One region of the Pantoea sp. X-Soil-TKNS-1280 genome, then DNA from elsewhere that is predicted to be linked to it. Evidence: predicted binding sites of a transcription regulator. Region 1 holds the regulator's gene; each other region holds the start of a gene.

Region 1 (6,020 bases):
TCGACCCACAGCTGAGGGAACGTTGGCCAGTTGGCATATTTCGGCAATTCAGCACGGATATCCGGGTTTTGCAGGATATCAACATACGCGAAGCGCTCACCACAGGCAGACAGAGCCTGCACCGCCTGCGCAGAGAAACCGCAGCTTGGCAGTTTCGGCGAACCTTTCATATACAGCAGGATCGGGTTTTCTGCGATCTGGCGCTGAATTTTTTCAACAGTACTCATTTTTGCCTTCCTTAATTCCTCACTTCGTGTTTGTTTATTGTAGCGACTTCACCCCCGCACTGAAAACGGGATTTTGCTTCTCAGCGACCTTAATCGCCATGTTTGTTAAGTTCCAACGCCACAAATAACATTTTCATATCATTAGCAAGCATGAACCGATTAATAATTGGCAATAATTATGCTGCGTTAACCGGCTGAAATCGCTCATTTTTGCCCCAGATACCATCTGGTAACAGATTAATCGAAAAATGCCTTACCTTTTGGAAAAAAAGTGGATTAGAATCAATCCCGGCGCTGATCATTGATCAGATTTTTCTAACTTGCCGCAGGCTGTTTTATCGCAGACTGCTTAACCTGTAACCGGACTATGCGTTTACTTATTACGCTTTTTATGCTGGCTTTCGCCCAACTGTTTTTTAATGTGGCTTCTGCGTCACCGCATGCGCCCATCAATGCCAGTTTGCATAATGCAGAGAAAAAAAGTGCACGCGAAGATGAGCGCCGTAAACGACGCCCGGTCAAGACCAGCACCAAAAAATCACGCCTTACCAGCAGTGTTCATAAGTTAAGACTGAAGAAACCCACGAAAACCGAAACTGCGCTGCACAAAACCACCCGCAGAAAAACCCTGCTGAAGTCGCCGACCAAAAAATATGGTCATCAGCGCGTGGCGAAAGTCATATCTGAGCAGGATGACGCCAGCGACCTCACCACCATCAGGATGAGCAAATCACACCGTCAGCGCTATCAAAAGGCGCGTGAAACGGCGATGAACAAATTAATGGGTCAGATCGGTAAACCCTACCAGTGGGGCGGTACTTCACCGCATACCGGTTTCGATTGCAGTGGTCTGGTGTGGTATGCCTATAAAGACCTGGTGAAATACAAATTCCCCCGCACCGCTAACGAAATGTATCACCTGCGTGATGCGGCGCCGATTAAACGCGATATGCTGGAGAAAGGAGATTTGGTGTTCTTCCGCATTAACCATCGCGGTACCGCTGACCATGTAGGTGTTTACCTTGGCAACGGCAAGTTTATTCAGTCACCGCGTACCGGTAAAGATATTCAGATTAGCGCATTAGGTGAAGATTACTGGCAGAAGCATTATGTTGGTGCACGCCGCATGATGACACCGAAAACCATTCGCTAAGCGGTCACTGCGCAATAAAAAGCCGGACACTGAAATTTCAGGTCCGGCTTTTTTATTAATGAAGGATCGCGGTGAAGCTGAACACGATGATCATTAACAGCGCGCCAACGGTAGTACCCAGCGCCAGTTTCAGGTCTGTACTCATCACAACTCCTTAGTCACATTAATTGAAGGGTTAATGTAATTTTCGCACAGCCCCTGGCAAAAATCTCGTGTTATCCGCGTCAGCTTGCTAGAATCGCCGCCTTTCGTTGCGCAACAGATTTTGCGCACGCTGTGTTTGTGGCCTGTTAAAGTGATTTAGACTCAGAGTTAACGCCTTTTTCTTCGCCATTTGCCCCAAAATTTGGGGCGCAAAACCATTAGCAGACGCAAACGTTTAACAATATACTTATCAGTAAGTTGCGATAAGCCCGGGAGTACCATTTTCATGGCAACAATTAAAGATGTGGCGAAACGCGCCGGTGTCTCCACCACCACGGTTTCGCATGTCATCAACAAGACGCGTTTTGTCGCGGAAGAGACGCGTAACGCCGTATGGGAAGCGATCAAAGAACTGCACTACTCGCCCAGCGCCGTGGCGCGTAGCCTGAAGGTCAACCACACCAAAACACTGGGATTGCTCGCCACCTCCAGCGAAGCCCCCTATTTCGCGGAAATCATCGAAGCGGTGGAAAACCACTGTTTCGACCGCGGCTACACGCTGATTCTCGGCAATGCGCATAACGATCTGCAAAAGCAGCGTGCTTATCTCTCGATGATGGCGCAAAAGCGCGTCGACGGTTTATTGGTGATGTGTTCCGAATATCCCGACGACCTGCTCACCATGCTGGAAGAGAACCGCAATATCCCGATGGTGGTGATGGACTGGGGCGAGTCTCGCGGTGATTTCACCGATACCGTGCAGGATAACGCGTTCCAGGGCGGCTATCTTGCGGGACGTTACCTGATCGAACGTGGACATCGCGACATTGGTGCCATCCCCGGCCAGATGGAGCGCAATACTGGCGGCGGTCGTCATGCTGGTTTTATGCAGGCACTGCATGAAGCCGGTATTACCGTTCGTCCGGAATGGATTGTGCAGGGCGACTTCGAACCAGAATCCGGTTATCAGGCGATGCAGCAGATTCTCAACCAGAAACAACGTCCGACGGCGGTGTTCTGTGGCGGCGATATCATGGCGATGGGTGCGATTTGTGCCGCCGATGAAATGGGGCTACGTGTGCCACAGGATATTTCGGTGATTGGCTATGACAACGTGCGCAACGCCCGGTATTTCACCCCAGCGCTGACGACCGTTCATCAGCCGAAAGCGCAGCTGGGAGAAAAAGCACTGGAAATGCTGCTCGATCGCATCACCAGTAAACGCGAAGAGCCGCAGACCATCGAAGTGCAGCCAACATTGATTGAACGCCGCTCAGTCGCTGACGGTCCGTTCCGCGATTATCGCCGCTAAGCCACCGTTTCGCTCAACCACTCATGGTTGAGCGTTTCAGCATCGCCCAGATAATCCAGCAACCAGCTTAATGCCGGTGAAGCGCGTTGTTCCGACCAGCTGACACAACAGGGACTCTCCGGGAAAGGCGCAGGCAACGTCAGTTCGGTTAACTCGCCACTATCCAGCAGTGGCCGGGCTAAATGGCCCGGCACCATGCCCACGCACAAACCTGCCCGCAGGCAATCCATCCCGGTTTCCCACTCCGGTACCACCAGACGTCGCTGGTTATCCAGCGTCCAGGTCATCCGCCGCGGCAGCGCCCGCGACGTATCCTCCAGCACCAGCGAAGGCCACGTCCGTAAGGTTTCTTCATCCAGCTGGGTACTTTTTGTCAGGGGATGCCCGGGACTGACCACGCAACGCCAGTTCAGCGCGCCCATATCCTGAAAGGCGAAACGCCCACCGACCGGAATGGCCTGGGTGGCCCCAATCGCCACATCGACCCGTCCATCAGCCAGCGCATCCCAGACCCCGTTGAACACTTCATAGCTGATAATCAGCTCCATATCCGGGAAGTGACGGTAGAAATCCTTTACCAGTTGCCGGGTACGCTGCGGTTTAACGATACAATCAACCGCGATGCTCAACTGACCACGCCAGCCGTTAGCCAGTTGCTGGCACTGGCGTCGGGTTGCCAGCATTTTTTTGATAACACTCCGGCCTTCACGCACGAAATGCTCACCCGCTGCCGTCAATACCACTTCCCGGTGCTGCCTTTCAAACAAAGGCACGGCCAGCCAGGTTTCCAGCTGGCGTACCGTATAGCTGATGGCAGAAGGCACGCGATGCAACTCCTGCGCCGCTGCGCTAAAACTGCCGCTGCGAGCCACCGCATCCACCACTTCAAGCGCGTATTCAGACCACATAATTTTGCCTGCAAAATTTTTGATAGCACCTCGCAAATATTAGCGTTTCACAAAGACTGCCGCACCCTTTTACACTCCCCGGCGTTTAATTTGTCTAATGAGAATCACCATGTTGTCATCAAAAGGATTTTTGCCTTACCTTGCTTTGCTAAGCATGCTGGGCTTTCTTGCTACGGATATGTACCTGCCGGCCTTCGGTGCCATGCAGCAGGATTTTGCCACTGCCCCCGGCACCATCAGCGCCAGCCTGAGCCTGTTCCTCGGTGGATTTGCCTGTGCGCAGGTGTTCTGGGGTCCGTTGTCTGACCGCTTTGGTCGCAAACCCATTCTGCTGGCCGGATTAGTGATCTTCGCGCTGGGCTGTCTCGGCATGTTGTGGGTAACCGATGTGCGACTGATGCTGGCACTGCGTTTTGTCCAGGCGCTGGGTGTTTGCGCGGCGGCTGTCAGCTGGCAGGCGCTGGTGGTTGATCGCTATCCACAGGCGCAGGCGAACAAAGTTTTCGCCACCATTATGCCGCTGGTGGCGTTGTCACCGGCACTGGCCCCGTTGCTGGGAGCCTGGCTGATGGGCCATTTCCACTGGCGTAGCATTTTCCTGCTGCTGACGCTGGTCACGCTGGTGTTGCTGGTCGGTACCCTGCAACTGGCGAACCCCACCCGCACCCAGGCGGCACGCGCGCCACAGCCCGGATGGTTGACGTTACTGGCTTCAAAGGTCTACAGCGGCAATGTGCTGATTTATTCTGCCTGCTCCGCCAGCTTTTTCGCCTGGCTGACCGGTTCGCCTTTCATCCTCGCTGATGCCGGGCTTTCACCCGCCGATATTGGTCTGAGTTATGTACCGCAGACCATCGCCTTCCTCGTAGGTGGCTTTGGTTGCCGTGCCCTGTTGAATCGGTTCCAGAGCAAACAACTGCTGCCATGGTTGCTGGTGATTTACAGCCTGAGCATCGTCAGCCTGTTTGCTGTTGCCCAGCTTGCAACACCTGCGCTCTGGGCGCTGCTGCTGCCGTTCTGTGGCATGGCATTGGCCAATGGTGCTATCTATCCGATCGTGGTCGCCAGCGCACTGCTGCCTTTCCCTCAGGCCACCGGTAAAGCGGCATCCTTACAAAATCTGCTGCAGCTGGGATTGTGTTTTATCGCCAGCCTGCTGGTTTCCGCTGGCTTACAACAGGCATTGCACAGTACCAGCCTGGTCATGCTCGCGACTGTGGCGCTTGCCTGGGCTGGTTTCGGCTGGCAGCGTGCCGCTGTGGCAAACGCACAAAGTGATGTTGCTCACAACTCCCGTCCCTGCGAAGATAATCGCTAACGCAACGGCCTTAGTTAGCAAACTAACGATAAGTCGTTGAATATTGACCCACGGAAGCATATACTGCGTGGGTCAGCATTTCTGTAACAAATCAATAACATAATTGTATTAATATTTAGCGACTCTGTCGCTGGGATGGTGTCTGCACGATGTTCTCCCCTGTGTTGTGCCAGACATTTCTATTCAGATTCATACCTCTGTAAAACGTCGGATATCTGGCGCACGGATTTTCCGTGAGTTCTCTCACAAGCCTGGAGAAATTGACTATTCTTTTCTCAGGTTGAAATCGGAAAGGTGATGGAGAAGCTATGAGTTCATCGTGTATAGAAGAAGTGAGCCTTGAAGAAAACCACTGGTTTCGTATCGCCCATGAATTACTGGAACGGGCCGATATTGCCATAAATGGTACTCGCCCCTGGGATATTCAGGTTAAGCATCCGGATTTTTTTAAACGGGTCCTGCAGGAAGGGTCGCTGGGCCTCGGTGAAAGTTACATGGACGGCTGGTGGGAATGTGAAAACCTCGACATGTTCTTTCATCGCGTACTGAAACACCATCTGGATCAGCAATTACCGCATCATTTTAAAGATACACTGCGAATCGCTGCGGCGCGTTTGACCAATCTGCAATCGAGAAAACGTGCCTGGATTGTGGGTAAAGAACATTACGATCTCGGTAATGACCTGTTTTCACTGATGCTCGATCCTTTTATGCAGTATTCCTGCGGTTACTGGAAGGATGCGGAAACACTGGAACAGGCACAGCAGGCCAAACTCGATATGATTTGCCGCAAACTGCAACTCGAACCCGGCATGTCATTGCTGGATATTGGTTGTGGCTGGGGTGGACTGGCTGAATTTGCCGCCCGCAATTACGGTGTTAAAGTGCATGGCGTGACCATTTCGGCTGAACAGCAGAAAATGGCGCAGGAGCGTTGTGCCGGTCTGGATGTCACCAT
Region 2 (6,020 bases), 540 kb from region 1:
TATCAGCCGTGAAGCAATGGCGGTGCACCGCATCACCGAAGCCATGGTGGCGGATAAACCGCCCATTGAACAGGCGATTGGCCGCTATCATGGCAGCGCCCATTATGTCGCGCATAATGCCAGCTTTGATCGTCGGATGCTGCCGGAAATGCCTGGTGAATGGATTTGCACCATGACGCTGGCGCGCCAGCTGTGGCCCGGCCAGAAATATGGCAACCAGGCGCTGCGCCATAGCCTGAAGCTGGATGTGACACCACCCGCTGATTTGCATGCGCACCGCGCGTTGTATGACTGCTATATCACCGCCGCCTTGCTGATTCGCATTATGGAAAAATCCGGCTGGGACGCGGCACAAATGGTGAGTCGCTGCCAACCCGCACCGGTCGCCGATGATGTTTTCCCCTTTGGTAAATATCGCGGACAGAGCATCGGTAGCATTGCACGCAAAGATCCTGGCTATCTGCGCTGGGTGCTGGAGAACGTGCGCGATTTGCGCCCACCGTTGCGGCAGGCGCTGCGTAAATACGTGAAGACGGGTCAGTAGTCGCTGCGATCGGGTAACACGCCCTGTGCCAGGCCAATCAGGAAACTAAATTCCAGCGCCACCCCTTCATAGGATTTAAAACGCCCCGACTTTCCGCCGTGGCCGGAATCCATATCCGTGCACAGCAGCAGCAACGTATCATTGGTTTTTAGCTCACGCAGTTTCGCCACCCATTTCGCCGGTTCCCAGTATTGCACCTGTGAATCATGCAGGCCGGTGGTCACCAGCAGATGTGGGTAAGCTTGCGCGGCCACATTGTCATAGGGGCTGTACTGGCTAATGGTGTGATAATACTCCGCCTGTTCGGGGTTGCCCCACTCATCGTATTCCCCGGTGGTCAGGGGAATTAAGGGATCGAGCATGGTCGTCACCACATCAACAAACGGCACCTGCGCCACTACGCCGTGGTAGAGCTGCGGTGCCATATTAATCACCGCCCCCATCAGTAAGCCTCCGGCACTGCCCCCCATGGCATACAACTGTTGCGGGTGACCCAATCCTTTTGCCACCAGGGCTTCCGTCACATCAATAAAATCAGTGAAGCTATTGATCTTGTTGTGCAGCCTGCCATCGTCATACCACTGCTGCCCCAGTTCACCACCGCCGCGCACATGGATAATCGCATAGACAAATCCACGCTCCAGCAGGCTGATACGGCTGGTGCCAAAGCTGGCGTCCATACTGCTGCCATAAGCGCCATAGCCGTATACCAGCAACGGATTGTTGCCAGGCTGGAAATGCTGGCGATGATAGACCAGCGAAACCGGAACTTCGGTGCCATCACGAACGGTGATCCAATGATGTTCACTTTTGTAGTCGTCAGGATTAAAGCCCGGTACCGGCGTTTGCTTCAACACCCGACGTTCGCCGCTTTCCATATTCAGTTCGAACAGGGTAGTTGGCGTGGTCATTGACGAGTAGCCATAGCGCAACGTATCGCTGTCCGGTGAGGGATTGTAGGCCAGCCAGGTGACATACGTTGGGTCATCAAACGCGATGCCGGTGCTTTCTCCGCTTTCCCAGTGGATCTGCCGCAGGCTGGTAACGCCGCGGGAACGCTCCTCAACCACCAGCCAATGCGTAAACAGCTGAAAATCCTCCAGCACCACCTGCTCGCGCGCCGGGATCAGTGTTTGCCAGCGATGCTCCGCCAGCCAGGCGCTGCGGTATAAACCAAAGTTTTTACCCTCGCGATTGGAGCGGATGTAGAACTGATGATTGTAGTGATCAATGGTGTACTCATGATCGCGGCGGCGCGGACAAAACACCTGGGGCTGTGCATCGGGATACTCCGCATCAATCAGCTGGATTTCACTGGTGGTGGTGCTGAATAACGCAATCAGAATAAAGTGTTCGGAGGTGGTTTTGTGCACACTAAGGTGGAAGGTATCGTCCTTTTCCTCATAAACCAGTTGGTCATCAGATTGCGGATGACCCAGTTCATGACGCCAGACCTGATAAGCCAGCAAGGTTTGCGGGTGTTTGCGCACATAATAGATAGTACGTGAATCATTGGCCCACGCCAGGCTGGACGATGCATCGCTTAACACCTCGGGGTACCAGCTGCCGCTTTGCAGATTACGAAAACGGACTCCGTACTGGCGGCGTGAGAGGAAATCTTCCGCCAGCGCCATCACCTGATTATCAGGGCTTATTGCCAGCGCGCCCATGGTGTAGAAGTCACTGTGCGATGCTCGCTGGTTGCCATCCAGCAGCAGTTGCCACTCCGCATCGGTACCAGCCTCTTTGGGTTGGCGATAATAAGCTGCGTATTCATTGCCGCTTTCATAACGGCTTTGGTAACGATAGCCATTTTTGACATAGGGTACGGAATGATCCTGCTGCGGAATGCGGTCAATGATCTCCTTCAGCACCCGATCCTGTAAATGCGTCTGCGATGCCATCATCGCTTTGCCGTAATCATTTTCGGCATGCAGATAGTCGAGTACTTCGGGGTTTTGCCGATCATCGTCACGCAACCAGAAGTAATTGTCCGTGCGCGTTTCCCCGTGCAGTGTCATTTGATGGGGGATTTTTTTGGCCCTGGGCTGATTTATCATTGTTCATTTCCCTGAAGAGACAACATTCTGCAAGCGTGGCACCGATTGGGCGCAAAGCCAAGCCATTAGCTGGCAGGAAAATGTAAACGAAGGCCACTGATGTGGCCTGAGCAGGTTAACTGGCGGGGAGTGCCGCTTTCTCCGCAATAAGATCTTTTTGCATTTCCTCGCGTACATCCTGGGGAATTTTTAAAGCATCCCCCAACGCAGAGAGGTAGCTGCGCTCCATAAAATGGTCGAGATCAATGGCTGCGCAGCTGAGGAAGTAGAGTTCCAGTGCCTCTTCCTCATTTTTTACATCCGCAGCCAGCCAGTGCGGATCCAGCGGGCGATTCATCGCCTGTTGAATCAGCGCTTCCGCCTGCGCGCCATAGCCAGCCTGCTGAATATTTTGTTCGATGGTCGCACGTTCACGATCGTCAATATGTCCGTCACTTTTGGCCGCAAATACCAGCGCGGTCACCAGACGTGCTGCGCGCTGGTCCAGCGGTGTTTGCAACTGACCATAACCCGCTTCATTCTGATGGCTTTCACTCACCCGCTGTTTGTATTTGTTCCACAGCACGGCACCCGCTGCCGCGCTACCACCAATAATTAACGCTTTTCCGCCGTATTTGGTCAGCAGCTTGCGTGAAGATTGACTCGCGATCAGCAATCCTGCCAGCCCACCTAACGCGCCGGGTGCTAGCATGTCACTGAGACCACTCCCCTGACCCGCGCCTCCCTGCTTTTTCAGTACCGATTGAATTTGCTGCAGCCAGTTATTCATCGTTTAACTCCTGTTTAGGATTCCGGTTTCACATGCTGCCGCAGAAGATGTCAGGAAATGTCAGAGCGGAGAAAAGTAAGGCAAACCTTATCAGGGGGAAAAGGTGAGAACGCAAACGTTTTCGTATATACTGCGCGCGCATTTTGACTGCTAAGGTGAAATTATGACGACTCTCGGAACCGCGCTGCGTCCTGCCGCAACGCGTGTCATGCTGTTAGGTTCAGGCGAGCTGGGCAAAGAAGTGGCACTGGAGTGCCAGCGTCTTGGTGTGGAAGTGATTGCTGTCGATCGCTACGCCGATGCTCCAGCCATGCACGTTGCCCATCGCAGCCATGTAATTAACATGCTGGATGGTGATGCACTGGCCGCGCTGATTGCTCAGGAAAAACCCGATTTTGTGGTGCCGGAAATTGAGGCGATTGCCACGGAAAAATTGCTGGAACTGGAGCTTCAGGGACAAAAAGTGGTACCTACCGCGCGCGCGGCACGTCTGACCATGAACCGCGAAGGCATTCGTCGTCTGGCGGCCGAAGAACTGGCATTGCCGACGTCCACCTACCAGTTTGCCGATAGCAAAGAAAACTTTGTCGCCGCCGCTGACACCATCGGTTTCCCATGCATCGTGAAGCCGGTGATGAGTTCATCCGGCAAGGGTCAGAGCTTTATTCGTGATGCCAGCCAGCTGGACAAAGCATGGGATTACGCTCAGCAGGGTGGTCGTGCCGGTGCCGGTCGCGTGATTGTGGAAGGTGTGGTGAAGTTTGATTTCGAAATCACCCTGCTGACCATCAGCGCTGTGGATGGCATTCATTTCTGCGCCCCGATCGGTCATCGCCAGGAAGACGGCGATTATCGTGAATCCTGGCAGCCGCAGCAGATGAGCGATCTGGCACTGCAACGCGCCCAGGACATCGCCGCGAAAGTGGTGAAAGCACTGGGCGGCTACGGCCTGTTTGGTGTGGAGTTGTTTGTCTGCGGTGATGAGGTCATCTTTAGCGAAGTCTCACCACGCCCGCACGATACCGGTATGGTGACACTGATTTCACAGGACCTGTCAGAGTTCGCGTTGCATGTGCGTGCCTTCCTCGGCCTGCCGATTGGCGGCATTCGCCAGTATGGCCCGGCGGCCTCGGCGGTGATCCTGCCGCAGCTGGAAAGCAACAATGTGCGTTTCGTTAATGTCGAAGCGGCGCTGGGTGCTGGTCTGCAACTGCGCCTGTTTGGCAAGCCGGAAATTGCGGGCCAGCGTCGCCTGGGTGTCGCGCTCGCTACGGGTGAAAATACCGATGATGCCATCGCCCGCGCCATTGCCAGCGCGGCTGCGGTGAAAGTCGAAGGTTAATTGCTGAAGCGGTGAGCCTTGTGCTCACCGCTGTTAACTTTATCGCACGGTTGCCGCAAAATTGCGCACGATGTCGGCGACCTCAGATGCCGCTTCAAGTGGTAACAGGTGCCCTTTACCTGGAAGAATATGCAATGGCGCGCCGGGAAAGTGCACGGCGATTTGTCTTTCCACCACTGTCAGTGGGTCAACCTGATCACGCTCCCCTGTCACTACCACCACCGGCACCCTGATGGCAGAGGCCACCGCGTGCAAATCCTCTTTTGAACTGTTATCGAGCCAGCCACTGACCGCTACAGGGTCCATACGCAATGCATCCTTAATAAGCTGTTGCTTCGCTTCTGTCGCGATCGGCGAGGCAGTCAGAATATTTTCCACTGTCCAGCGAGCCGCTTCTTCACTGGCATAAGCCGTACGCATCATTTCCCTCTGCTCGTCACTGATAGACATGGGCGCAAGTGGTGATGAGGCCACCAGTACCACACCAGACAGTCCCTGCGGGCGGCGGCTGGCAATCAACTGTGCGACTTTTCCCCCCATAGAATGCCCTACCAGGATATAGCGTTGTAATTCCAGAGTCTTAATCACCGCCTGTACATCATCAGCATGATCACCAGTGTTATAGCCACTGGCAGGTGCAGCAGAAGCGCCAGCGCCGCGTGCATCAATGGCGACACAACGAAAATCCTCGCTCAAACCAGCCATGACTCCCTGCCATGTCAAAGACGATCCACCCCAGAAATGCAGAAACACCAGGGCAGTCTCCCCTTGACCATATTCTGTAATATTCAGCTCAACACCGTTCGCAATAATTTTCATTTTCCCTCCTGTTTAGAGAAATGTTCATTTTGTTGCGACAGATCTTGCGTCATTACATTTAAATAGGGAATGATCGTCATGGTTCATAGATTACATACTTAAAATACGCATGGGGAATTATGGATCGCTTCACGGAGCTGGCAGTATTCGTGGCCGCAGTGGAAGAAGGCAGCATCGCGGCGGCGGCAAGAAAACTGGGGTTATCTGCAGTGATGGCTGGCCGTTATCTCACCTCGCTGGAGCAAAGGGTTGCCGCGCGATTGGTTGAACGCACGACGCAGCGGTTAAGTCTGACTGACGCTGGGCAAAAATACATGGCCAGGAGCAAACATATTCTTGAAGCCTGGGCAGAGGCCAATCGTGAAGCGGCAGACATACAAAGTAACCCAACCGGAACCTTACGTATCGCAGCCCCTGTGACCTTCGGTACCTTGTATCTCGGCCCGTTGATTGCACAGTTTATGGCCGATTTTCCTGCGGTAAACA
Region 3 (6,020 bases), 1.3 Mb from region 1:
ATGGTGGTGGGCGACGATATCGTTGATACCTGCGTTGAGACCATCATGAAAACTGCGCAAACCGGCAAAATCGGCGACGGTAAAATCTTTGTCTTTGACGTGGCACGTGTAGTGCGTATCCGTACCGGTGAAGAAGACGAAGAGGCGATTTAAACCCAGCTTCAGATTAATGTAGCGGCGCGATTTATCGCGCTGTTTACAGGCAATCATTACATGCTATAACCCGCGCAATAAATTGCGCCGCTACGATTTTTATTCCTGCTTACAACACCTTATGCGGACCAAACACTTCGTAATGAATACGGTCGGCGGTGACACCCGCATCCAGCAACTGGCGTGCGACAAACTGCATAAACGCCAGCGGGCCACAGAGCCAGAACTGGCGATCGGGCTGATTGAGTTCAGCAGAAACACCCGCTAAATCCATCAATCCCTGCGCATCGTAATGACCGGCGTCAGCAACGGCAGGCTGGCGATACCAGACATGGCTGCTAAAGTTCGGCAGACGGCTGCCCAGCGCCTGGACTTCCCCGGCGAAGGCATGTTGCTGGCCGTCTTCCGTTGCATGCAACCAGGTGACTGCGGCCGGATGTTGTTGCTCTGCCAGGCTGGCGAGCATTGCCAGCATCGGAGTCTGGCCGACACCCGCTGAGATCAGGGTAACAGGCGTCGCAGGCTCTGCCTGGAGGAAGAAATCGCCCGCCGGTGCCGCGCATTGCACCACATCCCCGACCTGCGCTTCGTCATGCAGCCAGTTAGATACCGCGCCCTGATCTTCACGTTTCACCGCAATACGATAGAACTGACCATTTGGCTGGTGGGTGAGTGAATATTGACGATGCTGTAGATTGCCCTGGCTCTCTGGACGCAGGGTGATGGCCAGATACTGACCAGGCAGGAAATCCACCACCGCTGCACCATCCACCGGCTCCAGTTCAAAGCTTTTAATCACGCTGCTTTGCGGCTGAATGGCACGAATACGGAACTCACGCGCACCACGCCAGCCACCGGTTTTCGCTGCGGACGCGCGGTAAATCGCTTCCTCACGCTGGATAAACACCTCAGCCAGCACGCCATACGCCTTGCCCCATGCCTGCAGCACCTCATCCCCCGGATTCAGCAGTTCCTGAATGGTCGCCAGCAGATTTTCACCGACGATGGCGTACTGCTCGGGCTGAATATTCAGGCTGGTATGTTTCTGGGCGATTTTTTCCACCGCGGGCAGCAGCACTTCGAGGTTTTCCAGATTGCTGCCGTAGGCGCAGATGGCGTTGAACAGCGCTTCACGCTGGTTGCCACTGCGCTGATTGTTCATGTTGAACACATCCTTGAGTTCCGGATGCTGCGTCAGCATACGCTGATAAAAATGGCCGGTGAGCTGTGGGCCTAATTCGGCAATAGCGGGCAGGGTGGATTTGATGATAGCGATGTCTTGCGCGTTGAGCATGGGTGAATCCTCATAGCAGTTTAAAAGTTGTATTTTAAATGCATCTTATAATCGCGAACATGGGGTTGTAAATCCCCCTGAATGCTCAGGGATAAATCAGGTTTACTGGAATCTCTGCCGCAATCCTGAAATTTTTTCCGCTTCATTCTGAGGAAATATCGTGATTATCTGGCTTGCAAAAATGCGTAAAAAACCCGTTCCAGCGCCTTGCCAATCGTTTGCGTAAAAAGAGGGGATTGCTGCTACCGTCACCTGTCAAAACGGTTTACACTGTTGGCCTTCGCCCCTTAGCGGGGCTTAAATTGCCGTTAAAAAAGTTAGCTGAGTCAGGAGATGCGGATGTTAAAGCGTGATATGAACATTGCCGATTATGATGCCGAGTTGTGGCAGGCGATGGAGCAAGAGAAAGTGCGCCAGGAAGAGCACATTGAACTGATTGCTTCTGAAAACTACACCAGCCCGCGCGTTATGCAGGCGCAAGGTTCACAGCTCACCAATAAATACGCGGAAGGGTATCCGGGCAAACGCTACTACGGCGGATGTGAATACGTCGATATCGTTGAACAGCTGGCGATTGATCGCGCGAAAGCACTGTTCGGCGCAGACTACGCCAACGTGCAGCCGCACTCTGGTTCTCAGGCAAACTTCGCGGTTTACACTGCGCTGTTGCAGCCGGGCGACACCATTTTGGGTATGAACCTGGCACACGGTGGTCACCTGACTCACGGTTCACCGGTTAACCTGTCCGGTAAACTGTATAACGTGGTGCCTTACGGCATCGATGAAACCGGCAAAATTGACTACAACGAGCTGGCAGAACTGGCGAAAACCCATAAGCCGAAAATGATCGTCGGTGGTTTCTCTGCTTACTCTGGCGTGGTTGACTGGGCCAAAATGCGTGAAATCGCTGACAGCGTTGGCGCGTACCTGTTCGTTGACATGGCACACGTGGCTGGTCTGATCGCGGCTGACGTCTATCCGAACCCGGTTCCGCATGCGCATATCGTCACTTCAACTACCCACAAAACCTTGGCGGGTCCGCGTGGCGGCTTGATCCTGGCGAAAAACGGTGATGAAGAGCTGTACAAAAAACTAAACTCTGCGGTGTTCCCTGGCGGCCAGGGTGGCCCGCTGATGCACGTGATCGCCGGTAAAGCCGTCGCGTTCAAAGAAGCGATGGAACCTGAGTTTAAAACTTACCAGCAGCAGGTGGCTAAAAACGCCAAAGCGATGGTGGAAGTGCTGATTGAGCGCGGCTACAACATCGTATCAGGCGGCACCTATAACCACCTGTTCCTGATTGATCTGGTGAGCAAAAACCTGACCGGTAAAGAAGCGGATGCCGCACTGGGCCGTGCTAACATCACCGTCAACAAAAACAGCGTACCGAACGATCCGAAGAGCCCGTTTGTGACTTCCGGTGTGCGTATCGGTACCCCGGCAGTTACCCGCCGCGGCTTCAAAGAAGCTGAAGTGCGTGAACTGGCAGGCTGGATTGCGGATGTGCTGGACAACATCAACGACGAAGCCACCATCGAACGTACCAAGCAGAAAGTGCTGGATATCTGTGCACGTCTGCCGGTTTATGCCTGATTTCGCATAAGCGCGTGGCGATAGAAAGGATGGCGAAAGCCATCCTTTTTTTATGTCCCGCATTCAAAGGGAACCAGGTGACAGGCCACGCGCTGACCAACGGATTTCAGTGCCAGCACCGGCCGCTCAGTGCGGCAGCGATCGGTAACAAACGGGCAGCGGGTGTGAAAGCGACAGCCGGACGGGGGGGCAAGCGGGCTGGGGAGTTCGCCGGTCAGGCTGACATTTTTCCCGCGATCGTCAGGGTCCATACTCGGTGCCGCGCGTAATAAGGCCTGGGTATAGGGATGCAATGGCTTGATAAATAACGTTTCCGTATCCGCCACCTCCACCACTTCACCAAGGTACATCACCGCCACACGATGCGAAATATGTCTGACCAGCCGCAGATCGTGGGCGACGAATAGCACCGTCAGATTGAGTTTCTGCTGCAAATCCAGCAGCAGGTTTACCACCTGTGCCTGCACTGACACATCCAGCGCCGAAACCAGTTCATCGGCGATCAACACCTGCGGCTCCACGGCCAGCGCGCGACTGATGCCAATACGCTGGCGCTGCCCACCGGAAAACTCATGCGGCAGTTTATCGATAGCGTCGGCAGGCAGGCGCACCAATTCCATCAACTCACGGATACGCGCCGGAATATCTTTTTTCGCACACATGCCGTGCACCGACAGCGCTTCGGTCAGTACCTGGCCGACAGTCATGCGCGGGTTAAGTGAACTGTAGGGATCCTGGAAAATCATCTGCACCTGGCGGTTAAAGCTACGGCGTTCTTTGCCACGCAGCGTCGCGATATCTTTGCCATTGAAGTAGATTTTGCCTTCGTTAGTTTGCAGCAGACCCACCATAGTGCGCGCCAGCGTGGATTTACCGCAGCCGGACTCGCCAACCACTCCCAGTGTCTCACCCTGCATCAGTTCCAGCCGGACGCCATTAAGCGCCTGCACAAACTTGCGGGGTTTACCCTGAATCTTTTCGATAATGGTCTGCGCCACCGGGAAGTGGACGATCGCCTCCTCGACGCTGACGATTGGCAGGCTGCTGTGTGACGAAGTTTCACCCATCTCAGATGCCCTCCATGACGTTAAGGTTAGCGTGATGATGACAGGCAACCTGATGTTCGCTATTCAGCGCCTCAGGGGGTGGCACCTCCCGCAGGCAAATGTCGGTTTTATAGCGACAGCGCGGGCTAAAACTGCACCCCTGTGGCAGGTTGAGCAGCGACGGCGGTGTGCCCTCAATCGACTGCAGTGGTTTTCGCTCGCCGCCGTTTTGTGGCACCGAGGCGATCAACCCCTGGGTGTAGGGATGACGCGGCTGGCTGAAAATTTCCCGTACCGGTGCGCTTTCGACGATACGTCCGGCATACATCACCGCCACGCGATCGCACAGCTGAGCAACCACGCCGAGATCGTGTGTGACAAAAATAATTCCCATCGCTAACTGATCACGCAGGTTAAATAGCAGCTTGAGGATTTGCTCCTGAATGGTGACATCCAACGCGGTGGTGGGCTCGTCGGCCAGCAGCAGACGGGGATTGCCCGCCAGCGCAATGGCAATCATCACACGCTGACGCATCCCGCCGGAGAACTGGTGCGGATAATCGTCGAGACGCAACTCCGGTGCGGGGATACCCACCTGATTCAGTAACTCAATGGCGCGCTGGCGACGTTGTTTACGCGTTAAATCGGTGTGGGCGGCCAGGCTTTCCTCAATCTGCCGCCAGACGGTTAACACCGGATTGAGGGCGATCATCGGTTCCTGAAAAATCATCGCGATTTCACCGCCGCGAATGCTGCGCAGCTCCGCCGGTTTCATACTGGTAATCTCGCGCCCCTGCCATTTCACTGAACCCGAAACTTCGGCGCTGGCGGGCATCAGGCGCAGCAGAGAACGCAGGGTGACACTTTTTCCCGAGCCGGATTCACCGACCAGCCCGAGAATTTCTCCCGGATTGAGGCTGAAACTCACGTCCTGAATCGCCCGCAGGCTACCGCGCGAGGTATGAATTTGGGTGTTGAGCTGCTGCACCTCAAGCAAAGGGGAAGTCTGGCTGGGCATAATTCGCTCTCATGTTCACTAACGGCTTCCAGGACGCAGCCAGTCTGCCAGCAGATCGCCAAACAGGCTGAATCCCAGGCCGGTTAATACGATGGCAATACCGGGGAAAATCGTTATCCACCATGCGGTATCCATGAAGTTCTTACCGGAGGCGATCAGCACCCCCCATTCGGCGGCGGGCGGTTGTGCGCCGAGGCCGAGATAACCGAGGCTGGATCCCAGCAGGATCGCCAGCGCCATATCGGTCATCCAGTACACCAGCGTGGTGGTAATAACGTTTGGCAGCACGTGACGGAAGATAATGCGCGGCGTGCTGTAGCCCATGACTTTGCCTGCGGCCACGTATTCCAGCCGTTTCTGAATGCTCACTTCACCGGCAATTAATTTGGCGTAGAACACCCAATAAATAATACCGACGGCGATATACATGCTATTCAGGCCCGGGCCGAGAATCGCGACGATAGCGATCACCAGCACCAGTAGCGGGAAGGTGACGACCGCATCGACGATCCTTTGAAACAGCATCTCGGCCACGCCGCCGAAATAGCCGACCAGCAGCCCAACCAGGGTGCCAAACACCATCGGGAACAGTGTGGTGAAGAAGGCGATTTGCAAATCAATCTGGTAGGCATACACCACGCGCGAAAAGATATCGCGGCCAAAGTTATCGGTGCCAAAAAAGTGTTGCAGGTTCGGCCCTTTGAGGATGGCGCGGTAGTCGAACTTCAGCGGGTCGGCGGTGGCAATCAGATGCGGAAAGAACGCCATTAGCAGGCTGAGTAGCAGGATGACGCAGCCCAACAGTGACGACCAGGGCAGATATTTGCGCCACTTGCGGGTGAGGGATCGCTGGATAATTAATTCACTCATCGTGCCCTCCTTGGGTCAATCATCACCTGTACGATGTCGGTGATCA
Region 4 (6,020 bases), 1.1 Mb from region 1:
GTGGCAGGGATGGGACATATGTCTTATCGCCACTTCGCGCTCTTTAACGTCTCGGGTGCGCTGCTGTGGGTGCTGCTGTTCTCTTACGCAGGCTACCTGTTTGGGGATCTGCCGGTGGTGCAGGAGAACCTGAAACTGCTGATCGTCGCGATTATCGTGGTGTCGATTCTGCCGGGCGTAATTGAAGTCTGGCGTCATCGCCGCCAGGCACGTCAGCAGAAATCTCAGTAAGCGCAAAACCAGATTTTTATCCACAGCGAGAAGCGGTTGTGGTTTAATGAGCGACATTTACGGCCTGCTGAAGGTGATTTCAGCAGCAATGAGAAGACTGGACCAGGTCGGTTTTAAACAGAAAGGTCATCAATGAGCTGGATTGAACGCATACTTAACAAAAGCAATATTACGCCGACGCGCCGTGCCAGTATCCCGGAAGGGGTGTGGACTAAGTGCGACAGCTGTGGCCAGGTGCTGTATCGCGCCGAGCTGGAGCGTAATCTTGAGGTCTGCCCGAAGTGCGACCATCACATGCGCATGCATGGCCGTGAGCGCCTGCATAGCCTGCTGGATGAAGGAACACTGGTAGAATTAGGTAGCGAGCTGGAACCGAAGGATCTGCTGAAGTTCCGTGACTCGAAAAAGTACAAAGATCGTCTGTCTGCGGCGCAGAAAGAAACCGACGAGAAAGATGCCCTGATCGTCATGAAAGGCCAGCTGCACGGTATGCCGGTGGTGGCTGCGGCGTTTGAGTTTGCCTTTATGGGTGGCTCAATGGGTTCGGTTGTTGGTGCTCGCTTTGTGCGTGCAGTTGAGCAGGCGCTGGAAGATAACTGCCCACTGATCTGCTTCTCCGCCAGTGGCGGTGCACGTATGCAGGAAGCGCTGATGTCGCTGATGCAGATGGCGAAAACCAGTGCAGCGCTGGCGAAAATGCAGGAACGCGGTCTGCCGTATATCTCGGTACTGACTGACCCAACCATGGGTGGCGTTTCTGCCAGCTTCGCGATGCTGGGCGATCTTAACGTCGCGGAACCGAAAGCGTTGATCGGCTTTGCCGGCCCACGTGTTATCGAGCAGACCGTACGTGAAAAACTGCCGCCGGGCTTCCAGCGCAGTGAATTCCTGATTGAGAAAGGCGCGATCGATATGATCATCCGTCGTCCGGAAATGCGCTTTAAGCTGGCAAGCCTGCTGGCGAAAATGATGAACCTGCCAGCGCCGCTGCAGGATGGTGATCAGCCCACTGCGGCTGAGCCGGAAAGCAACGAGGCCTGACAGGCAACGGAAAGGCGCAGCAATGCGCCTTTTTACTAATGCCGCGACACATGCTGAACGGGAAACATGGACACTCTTCACCTTCCTCAAGCCACGTCGCCTTTGGCCACGTGGCTTCATTATCTTGAACATCTGCATTCTCAGACCATCGAACTGGGTCTGGATCGTATTCAACGCGTCGCTGCACGCCTCAACCTGCTAAAACCTGCTCCCTTCGTCTTCACTGTTGCCGGAACCAATGGCAAAGGCACCACCTGCCGCACGCTGGAAACGTTACTGATGGCCGCCGGTTTCCGTGTCGGGGTCTACAGTTCACCGCATCTGGTGCGATACACCGAACGGGTGCGCATTCAGGGCGAGGAGCTGGATGAAGCTCTGCACAGCGCCAGTTTTGCCGCCATTGAAGCCGGGCGCGGCGACATCTCGCTGACCTATTTCGAGTTCGGTACCTTATCCGCGTTAAATCTGTTCCGTGAAGCGGGGCTGGATGTGGTGATCCTCGAGGTCGGTCTGGGTGGACGCCTCGACGCGACCAACATCGTCGATGCCGATGTGGCGGTGGTCACCAGCATCGCGCTGGACCACACCGACTGGCTGGGGCCGGATCGCGAAAGCATTGGCCGTGAAAAAGCGGGTGTGTTCCGTGCAGGTAAACCGGCTGTAGTGGGTGAACCGGATATGCCGCATACCATCGCGATCGTTGCGGCAGAGAAGGGCGCAGTGCTGTTGCAGCGTAACCGCGACTGGCAATGGCAGCAGCATGGCGACAGCTGGACGCTGCAGGATGCGCAGGGAGAATTGTGCGACCTGCCGTTACCGCAGGTGCCGTTACCCAATGCCGCGACCGCGCTTATCGCGCTGCGTGCGTCGGGTTTACCGGTTAGCGAGGCGATTATTCGTCAGCATCTGCCGCTGGCTATTTTGCCGGGCCGTTTCCAGACGGTCAGTGAATCGCCGCGCGTGATCCTGGATGTGGCACATAATCCCCATGCCGCTTATTATCTGGCTTCACGTCTGGCGGAACTGCCGCGTTCCGGTAAGGTTCATGCGGTGGTAGGTATGCTGCATGATAAAGATATCGCGGGAACGCTGGCGGCGCTGGCACCCCAGGTGGATAGCTGGTACTGCGCACCCCTTGAGGGGCCACGTGGCGCGACTGCTGAGCAACTGATTGCCCATCTGGCGAGCGGCGCAGCATTTGCTACCGTGGATGCTGCCTGGCAGGCGGCACGTTTGCAGGCCCGTCCCGAGGATGTGATTCTGGTGTGTGGTTCTTTCCACACCGTGGCACAGGTAATGGAATCGATGGCAGCGGAGAACGGCAGTGGCAAGTAAGTTTCAGAACCGTTTGGTGGGCACGGTCATTCTGGTGGCGGTTGGCGTCATCGTGTTGCCTGGCCTGCTGGATGGCAAGAAAAAGCACTACAAAGAGGAGTTCGCTGCCATTCCGCTGGTGCCGAAACCGGATGACCAGCAGGACAGCGAGATGGTGCCGCCGGTAACCCAGCCGTTGCCTGCTCAGCCGCCGGAAGGCGCGGGTACGACGACGGAGCAGAGCGCCCCCAACAGCAAAACCAGCAGTCCGGCGGAGAGCGGTAATAACCAGCCTGCGCAGAATAGCGAACCCAGTGTGGTGACGCCGCCACCAGTGCATCAGAGTGTGCCGGTGCAGACGCCGAAACCCAAACCCGTCGAGCAGCCTAAGCCGAAACCGATTGAGCAACCCAGGCCGAAACCGGTTGAGCCTAAGCCGGTGGAACAGCCGAAACCGGTCGAAACGCCGAAGCAGAGTGAAGCAGAAGCGCCAGCACCAGCGGGTCAGGCTTATGTGGTGCAGCTCGGGGCGTTGAAAAACGCAGCGAAGGTCAACGAGATTGTGGCGCAGTTGCGTCTCTCGGGCTATCGCGCCTTTACGGTGCCGTCAACGCCGGTTCAGGGCCAGATCACCCGTATTTATGTCGGGCCGGATGCGTCAAAAGCGAAGATGCAGGCGGCGCTGGGTGAGCTGAAAAACCTTTCCGGACTCGGTGGGGTCGTCAAACCGTACAGCACGCGCTAAACCGTTGATAAGCCGCGCCGATAGCAGAAAAAGGCGCGGCATAGCACAGGTTGTTCATCAAATTGATGACAGAAAAATTATTTTATTTCAGTTGGTTACCTTGCTGAGATACGTCGGGGCGAGGTGATTTTTTTTCTTCGCCCTTTTTATGGATACGGAACCGGAAAACCCTACGCAAACGTTTTCTTTTTCTGTTAGAATGCGCCCCGAACTGGATGCAGGGGTGCAATCGCGCTGGCGCTGGAAGAGTTCATGATCTGGATTGATTACGTCATTATTGCGGTAGTTAGTTTTTCGGCTCTGGTCAGCCTGGTTCGCGGGTTTGTCCGGGAAGCCTTATCTCTCGTTACCTGGGGATGTGCGTTTTTTGTCGCCAGTCACTACTACGCCTACCTTGCAGTCTGGTTTACAGGTTTTGACGACGAACTGGTTCGTAACGGTATCGCTATCGCGGTACTGTTCGTTGCTACCCTGATTGTGGGTGCCATCGTGAACTATGTGATCGGCACGCTGGTTGAAAAGACCGGCCTGTCGGGAACCGACAGGGTGTTGGGGGTCTGTTTCGGGGCGTTGCGTGGCGTGCTAATCGTTGCCGCTATTCTCTTCTTCCTTGATACATTCACCGGCTTCTCGAAAAGCCCGGACTGGCAGCAGTCCCAACTCATTCCCCAGTTCAGTTACATCATCAGGTGGTTTTTTGACTATCTGAAAAGCACGTCGAGTTTTTTACCCCGGTGATGCCACCGGGAGTGCGGCTAATGAGGAAATGACAACATGTGCGGTATTGTTGGTATCACCGGTTTTATGCCAGTAAACCAGTCGATCTATGACGCGTTAACGGTGCTGCAGCACCGCGGGCAGGATGCCGCCGGCATTTGTACCATCGATGCGCTTAACTGCTTTCGTCTGCGCAAAGCCAATGGGCTGGTGAGCGATGTCTTCGAAGCACGCCACATGCAGCGTTTGCAAGGCAACATCGGGATTGGTCACGTACGTTACCCGACAGCAGGCAGCTCCAGCGCCTCTGAAGCGCAACCTTTCTATGTGAACTCCCCTTACGGCATTACGCTGGCGCACAACGGTAACCTGACCAACGCGCACGAACTGCGTAAGCAGCTGTTCGAAGTGGGTCGCCGTCACGTCAACACCACCTCTGATTCCGAAATTCTGCTCAACATCTTTGCGCAGGAGCTGGACCGTTTTCAGCATTACCCGCTGGAAGCTGACAACATTTTTGCCGCGGTGGCTGCCGTGCACCAGCAGGTGCGTGGTGCTTACGCGGTGGTTTCGATGATTATCGGTCATGGCATGGTTGCCTTCCGCGATCCTAACGGCATCCGTCCGCTGGTGCTGGGTAAACGCCAAATCGCCGATGGCCGTATCGAGTATATGGTCGCGTCTGAAAGCGTGGCGCTGGATACGCTGGGCTTTGAATTCATTCGTGACGTGGCACCGGGTGAAGCAGTTTACATCACTGAGCAGGGCCAGCTCTCCACACGTCAGTGCGCGGAGAACCCGAAAAGCAATCCGTGTCTGTTCGAGTATGTCTACTTCGCACGCCCAGACTCGTTCCTCGACAAAATTTCGGTTTACAGCGCGCGCGTACGCATGGGCACCAAGCTGGGTGCCAAGATTGCCCGTGAGTGGGAAGATCTCGATATCGATGTAGTGATCCCGATCCCGGAAACCTCTACCGATGTGGCGCTGGAAATCGCCCGTATTCTTGATAAACCGTATCGTCAGGGGTTTGTGAAAAACCGTTACGTTGGCCGTACCTTTATCATGCCGGGCCAGCATCTGCGCCGCAGCGCGGTACGCCGCAAGCTGAACGCTAACCGTGCTGAGTTCCGTGATAAGAACGTACTGCTGGTGGATGACTCCATCGTACGTGGTACGACTTCGGAGCAGATTATCGAGATGGCACGTGAAGCGGGTGCGAAGCGTGTATATCTGGCTTCAGCCGCACCGGAAATTCGTTTCCCGAACGTGTATGGCATCGATATGCCGAGCGCGACTGAACTGATCGCCCATGGTCGTGAAGTGGAAGAGATTCGTCAGCTGATCAAAGCCGATGCCTTAATTTTCCAGGATCTCGACGATCTGATCGAAGCAGTACGCGAAGAGAACCCGGATATCGCGCAGTTTGAGTGTTCGGTCTTTAACGGTATTTACGTCACCAAAGACGTTGACCAGCGTTATCTTGACTATCTCCAGTCACTGCGTAATGACGATGCAAAAGCCATCGCACGTCAGACTGAAGTGGAAGGTCTGGAATTACATAACGAAGGTTAAGTCCCTGCGCCCGTCTGATATTCAGGCGGGCGCTGCATTTCCCTCCTGGTTTGTCTTCCTCTTCTGCTGCGGGTTATGATTGTGGTTTACCTGCATGGCAAAATAATTATGAAACGACTCATTATTGGTATTTCCGGCGCCAGCGGCGCAATCTACGGCGTGCGCCTGTTGCAGGTATTACAACCGCTGGCCGAGGTGGAAACCCATCTGGTGATGAGTCAGGCTGCGCGTCAGACCCTGGCGCTGGAAACCGATTTCAATCTGCGCGAGGTGCAGGCACTGGCCAATGTGGTGCATGACGTGCGCGATATTGCTGCCAGCATTTCCTCCGGTTCATTTAAAACACTTGGCATGGTGATCCTGCCCTGTTCGATGAAAACCCTGTCCGGTATTGTCC

Evidence for each region. The regulator PurR, encoded in region 1, represses purine synthesis genes. The targets are predictions, from matches to a motif close to CANGCAAACGTTTGCNTG.
Region 2: purT (formate-dependent phosphoribosylglycinamide formyltransferase) is a predicted target of PurR. The motif match lies at 3,482-3,499, and genes of this name have one in related genera.
Region 3: glyA (serine hydroxymethyltransferase) is a predicted target of PurR. The motif match lies at 1,655-1,672, and genes of this name have one in related genera.
Region 4: cvpA (colicin V production protein) is a predicted target of PurR. The motif match lies at 3,503-3,520, and genes of this name have one in related genera.

Annotation. Positions count from the first base shown of each region.
Region 1 is NZ_AP035962.1:1,879,755-1,885,774, reverse strand. Features, by position in the region: gene AC6I8X_RS08845 (Grx4 family monothiol glutaredoxin) at 1-227, opposite strand, end outside; gene AC6I8X_RS08840 (C40 family peptidase) at 595-1,380, shown strand; gene cydH (cytochrome bd-I oxidase subunit CydH) at 1,436-1,525, opposite strand; gene purR (HTH-type transcriptional repressor PurR) at 1,811-2,836, shown strand; gene punR (DNA-binding transcriptional activator PunR) at 2,833-3,744, opposite strand; gene punC (purine nucleoside transporter PunC) at 3,854-5,062, shown strand; gene cfa (cyclopropane fatty acyl phospholipid synthase) at 5,371-6,020, shown strand, end outside.
Region 2 is NZ_AP035962.1:2,419,600-2,425,619, forward strand. Features, by position in the region: gene exoX (exodeoxyribonuclease X) at 1-544, shown strand, start outside; gene AC6I8X_RS11325 (prolyl oligopeptidase family serine peptidase) at 538-2,601, opposite strand; gene AC6I8X_RS11330 (tellurite resistance TerB family protein) at 2,720-3,373, opposite strand; gene purT (formate-dependent phosphoribosylglycinamide formyltransferase) at 3,537-4,715, shown strand; gene AC6I8X_RS11340 (alpha/beta fold hydrolase) at 4,755-5,534, opposite strand; gene AC6I8X_RS11345 (LysR family transcriptional regulator) at 5,654-6,020, shown strand, end outside.
Region 3 is NZ_AP035962.1:3,206,991-3,213,010, reverse strand. Features, by position in the region: gene glnB (nitrogen regulatory protein P-II) at 1-153, shown strand, start outside; gene hmpA (NO-inducible flavohemoprotein) at 263-1,447, opposite strand; gene glyA (serine hydroxymethyltransferase) at 1,787-3,040, shown strand; gene AC6I8X_RS14870 (ABC transporter ATP-binding protein) at 3,091-4,107, opposite strand; gene AC6I8X_RS14865 (ABC transporter ATP-binding protein) at 4,109-5,104, opposite strand; gene AC6I8X_RS14860 (ABC transporter permease) at 5,123-5,974, opposite strand; gene AC6I8X_RS14855 (ABC transporter permease) at 5,971-6,020, opposite strand, start outside.
Region 4 is NZ_AP035962.1:2,991,771-2,997,790, reverse strand. Features, by position in the region: gene AC6I8X_RS13835 (DedA family protein) at 1-231, shown strand, start outside; gene accD (acetyl-CoA carboxylase, carboxyltransferase subunit beta) at 364-1,272, shown strand; gene folC (bifunctional tetrahydrofolate synthase/dihydrofolate synthase) at 1,339-2,607, shown strand; gene dedD (cell division protein DedD) at 2,597-3,331, shown strand; gene cvpA (colicin V production protein) at 3,584-4,069, shown strand; gene purF (amidophosphoribosyltransferase) at 4,106-5,623, shown strand; gene AC6I8X_RS13805 (UbiX family flavin prenyltransferase) at 5,732-6,020, shown strand, end outside.